Regions from separate parts of the Weizmannia sp. WK01 genome, predicted to be linked through region 2. Evidence: riboswitches for the same ligand, from Rfam matches in the RefSeq annotation. Region 2 holds a riboswitch; the other holds the start of a gene.
What was found. A riboswitch is a leader RNA that binds a small molecule or an ion and turns the genes downstream of it on or off. The one in region 2 is predicted to bind FMN.

Region 1 (7,448 bases), 1.7 Mb from region 2:
AATACCATATCAATCAGATTGAGCAGGATTTGTCTAATACGGCGCAAAAAATCTCGAGGATTATGGAGGAGCACCCAAGCGGAAAGATCGGGAAAGAAATTGCCCTCGGCGTTCTGGACCAAAACGAGAAAGTCATGATCGTTTACCGCAAAAATGATATCTTTTATCCGTCCGGTTCCAAATCATACAAAGGGATCCCGTACGCGTCGATTTTAAAGGACAAGCAGCTGTCCCAAGTGTTTAGCGAAAAGAAGAAAGTGAGCAAAGAGTTAACCCCTTCTGGCGGGTCTTCCCGCAATAAGTACCATCATGTGATTGTGACGGCCGTCCCGCTTCATGTGAAGGGGGAAGAACCGGGCGCGGTATTTGTTTACCAGTCATTGGAAGTGCTTCAGGAAATGACGCGGCAAACGACAAAAATCATTTTGCTCGGTGCAGGCATTGCCATTATTTTAACGACCGGCTTTGCTTTCTTCCTTTCAAAAAGGATTGGCGGGCCATTGCATAAAATGCGGGAAGCGGCTTTTGAAGTGGCAAAAGGGCGTTTTGACAAAAAGGTGCCGATTTTAACCCGTGATGAAATCGGGGAACTGGCCACCGCTTTTAATACGATGGGGCGACAGCTTAAATTTAATATGGACGCCTTAAAGCAGGAAAAAGAGCAGCTGCGGAATATTTTAAGCAGCATGGCCGACGGTGTTTTGACCTTTAACCGGGACGGTGCCATTTTAATCATGAACCCGCCGGCTGAGATGTTTCTTCAAAACTGGTATCATAACCAGGCTGCAAAAGACGCCCCGCTTCCTGAAGGGTTGTCCGCATTGCTTGCGAAAGTGGTCGAAACGGAGAAAGAACAGACGGATGAAATTGAAATCAACGGCCGGTACTATGTTATGATTGCAAGCCCGCTTTATAATTTGTCCCGGATCCGCGGCGTTGTCACCATTATCCGCGATATGACGGAAGAACGGAAGCTGGACAAGCTGCGCGATGATTTTATCGCAAACGTTTCGCACGAATTGCGGACGCCGGTTGCCATGTTGCAGGGATACAGCGAAGCGATCATTGATGATATTGCGGCAAGTGAAGAAGAAAAGAAAGAATTTGCCAAAATCATTTACGATGAAACGCTAAGGATCGGCCGGCTTGTCAATGAGCTGCTCGATCTGGCAAGAATGGAAGCAGGGCATTTTTCGTTCAGAATGGAGCCGGTCTCATTTAACAGTTTCATTGAAAGAGTGACACATAAATTTAACGGCATCGCGAAAGAAAAAGGAATCGACCTCGTTTGCGAGACTTCGGACAGCGATCTCACCCTTGAAATCGATGCCGACAGAATTGAACAGGTGCTGACGAATTTAATTGATAACGCCCTCCGGCATACTTCCCCGAACGGTTACGTCAAAGTAAAAGAGGAAGAAGCACCCGGCGGCGTATATGTACACGTCGAAGACAACGGATCCGGTATACCGGATGAGGATTTGCCGTTTGTATTTGAACGCTTTTACAAAGCGGATAAAGCAAGGACGCGCGGCAAATCGGGAACAGGGCTGGGCCTTGCGATTGCCAAAAACATTGTCGAAGGGCATGGTGGCCGGATCTTTGTCAAAAGCAAATTAGGGGAAGGGACCACCTTTTCATTTTTCCTTCCAAAAAAAGGCTGACCTCTGCGCCGGGTCTGCCTTTTTTTGTATATTTTCCCGTTTTTTGCGCATCTTAGAAGATGGCTTTGCTTGAAACGGAATTGAAAAAATGAAAATGGGGTGGATCAATTGCCGGCATACATCAAAATATGCCTTTTCGTTTCATTGACAGCTGCATGCCTGGGGTTTGCCTGTTCGGCAAATGACGTAGCCGCATCCGGGTCGGTTATCCATGAAGCGACAAAAGACTGGATTTTTCCGGCGGCAGGGACGATCTCCGACACATTTAACACAAGATACGGCACACATAAAGGGCTTGATATTGCCGGAAGATACCGCGCAAAAGTATTCAGCGCCCAAGAAGGTACCGTTACCCGTTCCTATCTGTCCGCATCCTACGGCCATGTTGTTTTTATCCGCCATCCGTCCGGTTATGAAACGGTTTACGCCCATCTTGCCGGAAGGGCAGTGAGAGCGGGGCAGCATGTTGAAAAAGGAAAGGTGGTCGGCTATATGGGTTCGACCGGCCATTCAACTGGTATCCATCTTCATTTTGAAGTGCATAACGGGCCATGGACGCCGGATAAGAAAAACGCCATTGACCCGTTTTTGATCTTCGGACCAGGCGCGCCGGGCCAGACGGTTTCCGCCAAGACCCATGATCCTTACGGGGTTTTTGCTGCTTCCACCGTCCCTCAGCCTGCAGCTTACACTGTGAAAAAAGGCGACACGCTCTGGAACATTGCCCTCCATTTTCATACGAGCGTGGGAAGGCTGAAAAGCTGGAACAAATTGCGGTCGGACCGGATTATGGCCGGCCAGGTGCTGAAAATAAAAAATGAATGAAAGTGGTGCGGAATGCTTCACAAAATGGCAGCCGGCATGTATAATAAGCTTGTAATCAAAATTTCATACGATTTATCTTCGGGGCTGGGTGAGATTCCCGACCGGCGGTGATAAGGCAGTTGCCTTTCAGTCCGCGAGCCGGATTTCCGGCAGGATTTGGTGAAATTCCAAAACCGACAGTATAGTCTGGATGGGAGAAGATAAAGGTTGCCAGTGTTTAATGACGTATTAAACGCTTATTTGGACTCGCCTATTACAAAGCCCCCGACATTTTGTCAGGGGCTTTTCATTTTGGTCCGCGGCACCTTTCTTCCTTTGATGATAAATCGGTCACAAGGAGAGAGGAAGTTTAAATGAAGAAATGGGATGTAAAGCAATTCGTTGCGGTCGCGTTGCTCAGTGCTCTGGCTTTTATGCTGATGTTTATTAAATTTCCGGTTCCGCCTTTTCCATCGTTTTTAACAGTGGACTTCAGCGACATTCCGGTATTGGTGGCAGCCCTTCTTTACGGGCCGATGGCTTCTGTTGTAGCGGAACTAATCAAAAATATCCTGAATTATTTATCACTCGGCAGTGAAGCAGGGGTACCGATCGGGAATGTGGCAAACTTTTTTGCAGGGATGCTGTTCGTCCTGCCGACATATCTCATTTACAAACGGATGCGGACAAAAAAAGGCATGACTGTAGGTCTAGTCACTGGCACGGTATCCATGTCGGTATGTATGAGCATTTTAAATTATTTCGTCATTTTACCGGCTTACCTGTACTTCATGAACTTTTCGGTCGGGAATGTAAAAGCGTATATTGTGGCGGGCGTGCTGCCTTTTAATCTTGTGAAAGGCCTCATCGTGACGGCTTTGTTTATGCTCATGTTTACAAAAATGAAAAATTGGATTGACAAAGCATCCGCCATTGGGGGAAAAAGAATATGAAAAAAAGCAGGCTCAAACGGCCTGCTTTTTTTCATTCGTATTTTAACGGATCGCCATCAAAAGGCTTGTCGGAAACTTTAATCGATTCTGTCGGGCATCCTTCAAAGGCATCCATCAGGTCATCTTCCAATATTTCCGGGACTTCCGCAGTGCCTTTATTATCATCCAAAATCACGAAAGAAAGCCCTTCATCGTCATAGTCGAAAATATCAGGAGCGCTGGCGGAACAAGCGCCGCAAGCGATGCATGTATCTTTGTCCACGATTGTAAACTTTGCCATTTTGATTCCTCCTCGTTGTTCAATCATGGCAGAAAAGAAAAACAGGCAGCCTCGTCATGTGCACGAAGGCATGCCGGTGTTTCTCCTTCATTTTAAAACTCTTTTTTTCTTATTTCAATAGCGGGCTGGCGGAGTTCGTGAAACCTGTCGAATCAATGAAAAAAATGGTAAACAAATCGCCTGTTTCCATGTTAAAATAGAACCAACCCCCGATTTTTCCTTGCACTTCCCCCTTTTTTCAGCTAAAGAACAGGAGAGGATTCAGATGCCTTTTTTACAGGCTGTATTGCTGGATTGCTTCAGCAACCTGAATGGAGAACGCACCCCTTATGCTGTTTTTCATCTATTAAACGGCAAAAAATCAGCACAGACGATCCAGGATTCCCATTTTTTCAAGATTGGCAGGCTCTTTCAAACGTTTCCATTTATTTCCCGTGAGGCTTTCACACGCGAAGTAGAGGCCCTATTAAAAGCCGGGTTGCTGCAAAAAAGCGGCCCGGATGCCTGCGTGGTCACAGAAAAAGGTGCTGCCCTGCTTTTGGCAACCGGCAGGATGGAAGAACGGTTTCCTTACCTGGACGGCTTGAAATACCAGGATTCGGCAAATCTGTTTTGGAAAAGGTTGAATCTCATTACCCAGGCCGTATCCAACTTAGTGTATGGAAATAAAGTATATTATCCGGTTCAAAGGGACCCGGCTCTTCAGGCTTGGGCAAAAAACTGGCTGAAACAGCATGCAAAAAGCAGGATTGCGTTAGCGGAGCATCTGTACCGTGAATTTTACAGCCTGTTTTCCGGCAGCCCGCCGGAAAAGCCTGAAATTTTTGTCCTTCGGTTGACGGGTGCGGGCCGGATCGGATATACGATCACGCAGGCTGCCTCCGCCCTGCACCTTGATCCTGTAGAGTACTGGTACCGATTTTTGCATTTGCTTCATTTTATCGTCCGGCGCATCCTTGGAGATCCTGAAACATTCCGGTATTTATACCAAATGCTTCACGATGTGCAAAAGGCCTTGCCACTGACCCGGTCTGCCGCGGTGACATTCGGCTTCTTGAAGCAAGGGAAAACGATTGCGGAAATCAGCACGCTGAGAGGGTTAAAACAAAGCACGATTGAAGACCATTTGATTGAAATCGCGTTAACGGTCCCGGATTTTCCACTGAACCGGTATGTGCCAAAGGATGAAGAACAAAAGATCATCCAGGCAGCCGCTGATTTAAATACGAAGAAATTAAAACCGATTAAAGAAAAAGTAGGGGACATCCCGTATTTCCATATTCGCCTTGTATTGGCAGAAAGGATGGGCCGCAGTGGATCTTTTAAGTTTTTTGAAAAGTAAGTTCGGGTTCAGCGCATTCCGGCCGGGGCAGGAAGAAGTCATCCGTTCACTGCTGGACGGCAAAGATACACTGGCGATGCTTGCGACCGGTACCGGAAAATCTTTATGCTACCAGTTGCCTGCCTATTTGCTGGACGGGTCCTGCATCATCGTTTCCCCGCTTTTATCGCTCATGCAGGACCAGACAGAGCAGATGAAAATGCGCGGCGAAAAAAGTGTGGTTGCGTTAAATTCGTTTTTAACCGGTCCGGAGCGGGAAGCGGCCCTTGCACATCTGGGCGCTTTCAAATTCATCTTTGTCTCGCCGGAGATGCTGCACAACCGCTATGTCCTCGGAAAATTAAAAACCATCCGGACTGCGCTCTTTGCAGTCGATGAAGCGCATTGTATTTCCCAGTGGGGTCATGATTTCAGGCCGGAATACTTAAACCTTGGCGAAGTCCGGAAACAATTGGGCACACCGCTTACCCTAGCTCTGACCGCCACAGCAACAGAACAGGTGAGGGACGATATTTGCAAGTATCTTGGCTTAAAAGACCCAAACCGGTTTATTTATTCTGTCAACAGGCCCAATATCGCCATTAAAATAGACCGGATTCCTTCATACCGCGAAAAAGAGGAAAAACTAGTTGCCTATGCGAAAAACTTGCAGAAGCCCGGCATCATCTATTTTTCAAGCAAAAAGGCGGCTGAGGAAATGGCGGCGCGGTTAAGGCAGGAGGGAATCGCCGAAGCGGCCGCCTATCACAGCGGCATCGACCAGGAGCAAAGAATTTTGATCCAGCAGCAGTTTATTTACGGACAGATCAAGATCATTTGTGCGACAAGCGCGTTTGGCATGGGGGTGGACAAAGCAGATATCCGCTTTGTCATCCATTTTCACCTGCCGTTGCAGATGGAAGCCTATCTGCAGGAAATCGGCAGAGCCGGGCGGGACGGGCTTCCGAGCATTGCCGTCCTTTTGTATACGGAAGGGGATGAACGGCTCCCGCTTCAGCTGATCGAGGCTGAGCTTCCGACTGATGCACAATTGGCCGCTTTCAGCAGATGGAAAGGAGATTTGAAGGAAGCCGGGGCGGCGCTTGGATGCACGGAACCGCAACTCCGGTTTCTGCTGCACCACAGAGTGCTTAACCTGCCGGAAGAAGCATGGACCCGGGAGGTTGCAGCCATCCGGAACGAGCGGATGGCGTACAAGCGCCGGAAGTTAAAGGAAATGGTGCAGATGGTCCGGTCTTCGTCATGCCGCCGCTCGGAAATTTTACGGTATTTCGGTGAACCGCCCGCTGCTGGCAATGAAGCGTGCTGTGACATTTGCGGCCTTGAAACAGCCTTATATGAAAGCAATCAAAAAAGCGGGGGCACCCTCGAAACCGTTCCTGCATGGGAATTGCTTTTGCAGGACCTATTCAGAAAAGGGGAACAAAAATGGCACGAAGAAAACAGGCGGATTTGATCAAGGAACTCACAGACCGGGAACTTACTTTTCACTTAATTTTGACACAGCTGATTCTCCTGTTTGCTGCCGCTTTGCTCGGATTTCTGTTATTTCCGGATGGCAAAGCATTTTTTCAGCACTTTCGTATGTCATTTGCGAAATGTGCATACGGTTTATTAAACGGAGTTGCTGTCGTTTTTGCGGATACTTTGCTCATGAAATGGCTCCCGAAAGCGTATTATGATGACGGGGGCGTGAATGAGCGGATTTTTAAAACCCGTTCGGTTCCGTCTATTATTGCTTTAACGGCGCTGATCGCGGTGGCGGAAGAGCTCTTGTTTCGGGGCGCCATCCAGACGCATTTTGGATTGCCGGCAGCAAGCCTTATTTTTGCACTCATGCATATCCGGTATTTTGGCCACTGGTATTTAATCGCGAATGTGCTGCTTTTGAGTTTTTGGATTGGTGCCGTTTATGTGCTTTCTCATGAAAATCTTCCGGCGGTCATCATCATGCATTTTACAATCGATTGTTTACTAGGTATCCGCATCAAAAAACAGGGGATTTAGTCCGGATGTGGGGAAGGGGAAGCCATGTCAGACGAAAAATATATCATTGAAATGGAAAAACGGCGGCAAAAGCTTGAACCGGCCGGCAAAGCAAAGGAAAAAACGGAGAAACAAACGGCGGCGGCCGTTTCGCGGGCAGAAAAGCGGAAAAGTACCGAAAAGGAATCCCGCTCCCGGTTGCCGCTTGTGAACCTATTGGCTGTCATTTTTATTTTAGTGCCAATTGCCGTTTACATCTGTTATACGTTTTTGTTTTTCAGATAGATGCCCATCCCGCGATAAATGGCGCCCCAAAAAGAGGAGAATCTGCCGGCGAAATTTCAGGACAGGGCAGCTGCCTGCTTGTCATGGATCTGTCCCTTGCCGCATATAGTAGAGTGAGGGAGGGATCAATATGG
Region 2 (7,448 bases):
TCAGCACGGTCAGGCTTGTCCAAAAGCATTTGAATCACAATCTGATGATTGACGGCGTGCTGCTGACGATGCTAGATGCCCGTACCAACTTAGGACTCCAAGTCATTGAAGAAGTGAAAAAATATTTCAGGGACAAAGTGTACCGTACCATTATCCCCCGCAATATCCGGTTAAGCGAAGCACCGAGCCACGGACAGCCGATTATTCTTTACGACCCGAAATCGCGCGGTGCGGAAGTGTATTTAGACTTAGCAAAGGAAGTGGCGGCAAATGGCTAAAGGACTTGGAAAAGGCATTAACGCGTTGTTTGCCAATATGGACGTTGACAAAGAAGATGCCGTGCAGGAAGTCAATATTAAAGAATTGCGCCCGAATCCTTATCAGCCGCGGAAGAATTTTGAACCCGAAGCGCTTAATGAATTAAAAGAATCCATTCTCCAGCATGGCATCCTGCAGCCGCTTATTGTGCGCAAGAGCATTAAAGGATACGAAATCATTGTCGGGGAACGGAGATACAGAGCCGCAAAACAAGCAAAACTTACGACGGTGCCGGTTGTCGTCCGCGATTTAAACGACCGGCAGATGATGGAATTTGCCGTGCTCGAAAACTTGCAGCGGGAAGATTTAACGCCGATTGAAGAAGCCAATGCGTACCAGTTTTTGCTTGAGAAACTAAATGTCACACAGGACGAGCTGGCGAAACGGCTCGGAAAAAGCCGGCCCTATATTGCCAATCACCTCCGTATTTTGTCTTTGCCGGTCAGCATCCAGGAGGCCATGTCTAAAGGCAAACTTTCGATGGGACACGGCCGTACGCTGCTTGGCCTGGAAAAGAAAGAAAAAATGGAGGAAATTGCGGAAAAGGTTATTGCCGAAGGATTAAGTGTCCGCCAGCTGGAAAAGCTTGTCCAGCAGCTGAACCGGAATGTTTCACGTGAAACGAAGAAAGACAAGCAGGAAAAAGATATTTTTATCCAGGAACACGAAACGGTTCTGCGCGAAAAGTTTGGGACAACCGTCCATATTAAGCGGACAAAGAAAAAAGGAAAAATTGAAATTGAATTTATGTCCAATGAAGATTTAGAGCGGATTTTACAATTGCTGGATGCCGGTTTTGAACAGGAACCGTAACGATATACAAAGATAAAGAGATAAAAACGGGTGAATTAGATGGTATTGCTGGGGACAATTGTAAACGGGCTGAGCATTGTGGTCGGTTCTTTTATCGGAAGGCTGTTAAACCATATTCCGGAGCAAATGAAAGGCACCGTGATGCAGGCGATCGGGCTTGCGGTGATGGTGCTGGGGCTCGGAATGGGGCTGAAAAGTGAACAGTATATTATCGTAATATTAAGCCTTGTGATTGGCGCAGTCATCGGCGAAATGCTGCGGCTCGAAGCCCATTTGAACGGGCTCGGTGCCTGGCTGGAAAAAAAGTTTGGAAACAGCGGACAGGGCAGTACGGCCGAAGCCTTTGTGACGGCAACGCTCGTTTTTGTGATTGGCGCGATGGCCATTCTCGGAGCATTGGACAGCGGAATCAGGGACGACCATACGGTACTGTACACGAAATCTGTTCTGGATGGTTTCACAGCACTGATCTTATCTTCAACCCTCGGTTTTGGGGTGATTTTTTCGGTTGTTCCGGTGATCCTTTATGAAGGTGCCATTGCGTTATTTGCCACGCAAATTAACCGGCTTGTCCCAGCACCGGTGCTGCATTCGTTTATTACCGAAATGACGGCAACCGGCGGAATTATGATTTTTGCTATCGGTTTAAATATTGCGGGGCTTGCCAAAATCAGGGTGGCGAATTTATTGCCGGGCATCGTGGTGGTTGCCGTGCTCATCGGCCTGTTACATGCTTATCATACGGTTTTTGGCTGAATTTTACAGGAATGAAGCAACACCTGTTTATCGGTTGAAGTATGAATGTGAACCGGCAGAAACTTACTGAAGTTGCGGATCCTTTTTGCCGGATCCCGGGCCATACAGGTTGCCGGCTTATTCATTCATCTGATTCCGATTTTTATGGTATAGAAGTTTGCGTTCACCGGGGAATTTCGGATAAACGGTTTCAAAAATGTTGCTGTTTCTGGATCACTTAAATCATTTTCTCCTTCGCCTGTCCGCTGTTCATGGAAATCATGGCGTTTTGATATTGAAGATGCAGATTGGCACGGCTGATGCCTGCAGCGATTAGTTTTGCCATTTTCAGAACAAGATTTAAACGGGTATTCTGAAGGACGGTAAACTCCATAAAACCGCTGATGTTCACAATTCCTGTAATGTGGATGTCGCCAACAGGAGGCAAATCTTTCTTTACACCCGCCCCCGGTTTCACCGGACCGTCGCCGATTTGGATCATGCCGACGCTCTTCATTTTTCCAAGGCAGGCATCGACGGCAATGACGAAGGGGTCGTGGTGCTTTTGATAAATCCTTTCCATATTTTCTTCAAGGTTTAAAGCATGAACCGGCTTATCGAGCGTTCCGTATACGTTGAAGCAGGACAGACCTGTTTCTTCCAAAAAAGTGCCCGTTAAAGGCCCGAGCGAGTCCCCGGTGGAACGGTCGGTGCCGATGCAGACCACCACCAATTCCCTGTTTGTACTTTTCGGAAGTGCTGATAAAATATGATTGGATATAATTTCTTTTGCCAGAACATCATCATGAAATACCTTGATACGATTGCCGCTGAATTCCAATTGTCCTTTTCTCAGATTCATATCAGCCACTCCCTCTTTGTAATAGTACCAGTATACGGAAAATCAAAAAAATCTATACATTTAACATATCTCTTTTTTGATACCCGCAACCGGCAGTTTTACACTTGATTCAGCCGCCAATCAAAAAGGTAATTTTTGAAAAGCGGAGCCGGTTGTCGAGCAAGCGCGGTTTTTTTGTTACAATAACGTTAAAAGAAATGAAGGTTGGTGGAATATGGGCCATTTTGAGACATATCTCAAACACCTCACATCCAAGTGGTTAAATGAAGATACATGGATCGAAATCGGGGAGACAGTGCTGAAGATCATTGTGGTGATGCTTGTCGCATCGCTTGTCATTAAATTCGGCAAAAAGGCGATTGGCAAAATTTTTGCAGTCCGTGCCAAAGCCCCTCTCCGGTTTTCAGAGCGGCGCGAGGCCACGTTGTTGCGGCTGATGGTGAACACACTGACCTATCTCGTCTGGTTTGTTGCCATTGTCACGATTTTGTCCATTCTCGGCATCAATGTCCAGGGGCTTCTGGCCGGTGCCGGAATTGTCGGGCTGGCTGTCGGGTTCGGGGCGCAAAGCCTTGTAAAAGACGTTATTTCCGGATTCTTTATTATCTTTGAAGACCAGTTTTCGGTCGGTGATACGGTGCAGGTCGGGAAATACGAAGGCGTTGTGGAAGAAATCGGGCTCAGGACAACAAAAATCAAAAACTGGACCGGCGAATTATACATCATTCCGAACGGCAATATTTCCGAAGTCACCAATTTGTCCATTCATAACAGCGTTGCCGTTGTGGATGTCCGTATTCCGTACGAAGAGGATATCGATAAAGCGGAAGCGGCCATTCAGGAAATACTGGTGTCATTTGCCGGACAGCACGAAGAGGTCGTGACAGAGCCTGAACTGTTGGGCGTCCAGCAGCTCGGCACCACGGATGTTACACTCAGGGTGGTAGCGGAAACCCTCCCGATGGCACACTGGTATATTGCGAGAGTGCTGAAAAAAGAAATTAAAAAAGCATTGGACGAAAATCGCATCCATGCACCTTATCCGAAAATGGTGACTTATTCCCGTACTGAGAAAGAAGAGGCATTGGCCGGCCAATTTCTAAAGGGGGATGAACATGGAAGATAAAAATTTCGGGTTGTATGATATTGTGGAAATGAAAAAGCAGCATCCGTGCGGCACAAACCGCTGGAAAATTATCCGGATGGGGGCGGATATCCGCATTAAATGTGAAGGATGTGGACATAGCGTGCTGCTGCCACGCAGGGAATTTGCCCGCAAACTGAAAAAAATCCTCGTTAAGCACGAAGAAGCATAGCCCTTTTATGGGTGTCTTTTTTTGGGAGCCGGGGTGCGGTTAAAATAAGGCCGGCAAACGAAACATGTTAACCGGGCGCATCCGGTGGCACCCCGGGGGTTTTTGATACAGCCGGGAAAAACTTGAAAGATACGAGAATGTTTGAAGGAGTGGACATAAAATGGCGTTAACAGCCGGAATTGTCGGTTTGCCGAATGTCGGAAAATCGACTTTATTTAATGCGATTACAAAAGCCGGGGCCGAATCTGCGAACTATCCGTTTTGTACAATTGACCCGAATGTCGGCATGGTGGAAGTGCCGGACGAACGGCTGGAAAAATTAACAGAACTGTACCATCCGAAAAAAACGGTCCCGACCACTTTTGAATTTACGGATATTGCCGGGATCGTCAAAGGCGCAAGCAAAGGGGAAGGGCTCGGGAATAAGTTTCTTTCCCATATCCGCCAGGTGGACGCAATCTGCCATGTCGTTCGTTGTTTTGAGGACGAGAACATTACACATGTTTCCGGGAAAGTCGATCCGATTGATGATATCGAAACGATCAATCTTGAATTGATCCTGGCCGATCTTGAAACGGTGGACAAGCGGATCGGGCGTGTAGAGAAAATCGCAAAACAGAAGGATAAAGAAGCCGTTGCCGAATATGAAGTGCTGACCAAATTAAAGGCGGCTTTTGAAGCGGAAAAACCGGCACGGGCGGTGGAACTGACCGAAGACCAGCAAAAAATCGTCAAAGGGTTCCAGCTTTTAACAAGCAAGCCGGTTTTGTATGTGGCCAATGTCGGGGAAGATGACATTCAGGATCCGTCTGCAAACCCGTATGTCGGGAAGGTGCGTGAATATGCCAAACAGGAAGGCGCGGAAGTGATTGTCATCTGTGCCCGCATTGAAGAAGAAATTGCCGAACTGGATGACGATGAGAAAAAGATGTTTTTAACCGAACTCGGCATCCAGGAATCCGGACTTGACCAGCTGATTAAAGCTGCTTACAGCCTGCTTGGCCTTGCGACTTATTTTACGGCTGGGGAACCGGAAGTCCGCGCGTGGACATTCAAAAAAGGCATGAAAGCCCCGCAATGCGCAGGCATTATTCACTCCGATTTTGAAAAAGGGTTTATCCGGGCTGAAACGGTGTCGTATGAAGATTTAATCAAATATGGCAGCGTGGCAGCAGCAAGAGAAGCCGGAAAAGTGCGCCTGGAAGGAAAAGACTACGTTGTCCAGGACGGCGATGTCATGCATTTCAGGTTTAATGTATAACAGGACTTTTGGACGAATATTCAAATTGTATTGAAAAAATTCAAATCATCCGTTAAAATAGGTATCAGTCGAATATTTTCCTTCGGGGCAGGGTGCAATTCCCGACCGGCGGTGATGAGGAAACTCAAAGCCCGTGACCCGTATTCTCCGGAATGCGGTGGATTTGGTGAAATTCCAAAGCCGACAGTGACAGTCTGGATGGGAGAAGGATCAAACGTTTCATTGGAACGTGTATTTCATGATGCCGTTTTGCCCCGCACATCTTCGTGCGGGTTTTTTGTTTTCACGGGTATATGTTGGCGGAAATTGCATACAGGAGGCATGAAAGGATTGCAAAAAGAAGATTATATGCAGCTTGCACTCCATTTGGCCGAAAGTGTGGCCGGGCAGACTTCCCCGAATCCCCCGGTTGGAAGTGTCGTCGTGAAAAACGGCACGATCGCCGGGATGGCGGCCCACTTAAAGGCGGGAGAAAAACATGCGGAAAGGCTTGCGGTGGAACAGGCCGGGCCGCTTGCAGAGGGTGCTGAAGTTTTTGTGACGCTCGAGCCGTGTGCCCATTACGGAAAGACGCCGCCGTGCGCAGATTTTTTAATTGAAAAAGGCATCAAAACAGTATATATCGCTGCATTGGACCCCAATCCGCTTGTCGCAGGCAAAGGAATAGAAAAGCTCAGGCAAGCCGGAGTAAAAGTGGAAACCGGGATATTGAAGGAACAAGCGGAAAAGTTGTACCGCCCTTTTTTCCACTTTATTCAAACGAAAACACCGTTTGTCACTGTCAAAACCGCCATGACGGCAGACGGAAAAATTGCATCTGAAACCCGTGACAGCAAATGGATCACAAGTGAAGAAGCAAGGCGTGATGCCCGCCGGTTAAGAAGCAGGCATGATGCAATACTTGTCGGCATACAAACCGTTCTCCATGATAACCCCCTTCTCACCACACGTTTGCCCCATTCCAGGAAAAATCCTATTCGCATTGTATTAGACACCCATTTGCGCATCCCGCCGGAAGCGAAAGTGCTAAGCGGCGATGCGCCAACCATTATTTTTTGCGGAAGCGATGCACCAAAAGAAAAAGAACAATGTCTGAAGCAGCTTGATGTCGAAGTGGTCCGCATGCCGCATGCCCGCCTCTTGATCCGTGACGTGTTAGCAGCGCTCGGGGAAAAAGGCATCATGACTTTACTCGTCGAAGGCGGCGCGGCAGTAAACGGCTCATTTTTAAAAGAAGGCGCAGTGCAACAGTATATTTTTTACATTGCCCCGAAAGTGATCGGCGGGAAAAACGCGCCGTCCCCTTTCGGCGGACACGGGTTTGGCAAGGTGGCCGATGCTTTGCCGCTCCGGTTTGAAAAAGTGGAACAGATCGGACCGGATTTAAAAATTACGGCTGCCGTCCAAAAGGAGGTGCCGGCGCATGTTTACAGGGATTATTGAAGAAATTGGCATATTGAAACGTGTGGAAAGAGGCCCCCGCTCCCTTAAGCTTGCCGTACAGGCCAGGACGGTTCTCCAAGATGTACGGCCTGGCGACAGCATTGCAGTGAACGGTGTTTGCTTAACCGTCACTTCCTATACGCCAAATGCATTTACGGCTGATGTCATGCCTGAAACATTTTTCAGCACGGCATTGGCCGGGCTGAACATCGGCAGCAAAGTCAACCTTGAACGAGCAATGGCTGCAGGCGGGCGGTTCGGCGGGCATTTTGTCACAGGGCATGTTGATGGCACGGGCACGGTCTGTTTGAAACAAAGGATGGAAAATGCCGTTTATATCACGATTTCTGTTCCCTCCTCCCTGTCCGCCTTTCTGATCCCAAAAGGCTCGGTTGCACTCGACGGCACCTCCCTGACTGTGTTCGGGGCTGCGGACGGGCAATTAACCGTTTCATTGGTGCCGCATACGCAGCAGCATACGATATTGCCGGAAAAAAAGATTGGCGATGCCGTGAATATTGAATGCGATATTTTGGCCAAGTATATGGCAGGGCTGTTCAGGAACGGAGAACGGGCGGAAAAAGAGAGCGGCATGATGGCGCTCTTAAAAGACCAAGGTTTTATGTAAACAAAGGGGTGAAAAACTTGTTTCATACCATTGAAGAAGCAGTAGAAGACTTAAAGGCCGGAAAAGTCGTGA

Region 1: another riboswitch for FMN. It lies ahead of OF158_RS09425 (ECF transporter S component); the one in region 2 lies ahead of ribD (bifunctional diaminohydroxyphosphoribosylaminopyrimidine deaminase/5-amino-6-(5-phosphoribosylamino)uracil reductase RibD).

The regions. Positions count from the first base shown of each region.
Region 1 is NZ_CP109616.1:1,990,346-1,997,793, reverse strand. Features, by position in the region: gene OF158_RS09435 (ATP-binding protein) at 1-1,664, shown strand, start outside; gene OF158_RS09430 (peptidoglycan DD-metalloendopeptidase family protein) at 1,773-2,489, shown strand; FMN riboswitch at 2,560-2,695, shown strand; gene OF158_RS09425 (ECF transporter S component) at 2,843-3,421, shown strand; gene OF158_RS09420 (ferredoxin) at 3,453-3,701, opposite strand; gene OF158_RS09415 (YpbB family protein) at 3,967-5,043, shown strand; gene OF158_RS09410 (RecQ family ATP-dependent DNA helicase) at 5,015-6,499, shown strand; gene OF158_RS09405 (CPBP family intramembrane glutamic endopeptidase) at 6,472-7,050, shown strand; gene OF158_RS09400 (hypothetical protein) at 7,075-7,314, shown strand; gene OF158_RS09395 (YpbF family protein) at 7,445-7,448, shown strand, end outside.
Region 2 is NZ_CP109616.1:3,683,379-3,690,826, reverse strand. Features, by position in the region: gene OF158_RS17505 (ParA family protein) at 1-278, shown strand, start outside; gene OF158_RS17500 (ParB/RepB/Spo0J family partition protein) at 271-1,131, shown strand; gene OF158_RS17495 (DUF554 domain-containing protein) at 1,171-1,887, shown strand; gene yyaC (spore protease YyaC) at 2,105-2,728, opposite strand; gene OF158_RS17485 (mechanosensitive ion channel family protein) at 2,943-3,854, shown strand; gene OF158_RS17480 (DUF951 domain-containing protein) at 3,844-4,044, shown strand; gene ychF (redox-regulated ATPase YchF) at 4,205-5,305, shown strand; FMN riboswitch at 5,380-5,519, shown strand; gene ribD (bifunctional diaminohydroxyphosphoribosylaminopyrimidine deaminase/5-amino-6-(5-phosphoribosylamino)uracil reductase RibD) at 5,627-6,748, shown strand; gene OF158_RS17465 (riboflavin synthase) at 6,729-7,376, shown strand; gene OF158_RS17460 (bifunctional 3,4-dihydroxy-2-butanone-4-phosphate synthase/GTP cyclohydrolase II) at 7,394-7,448, shown strand, end outside.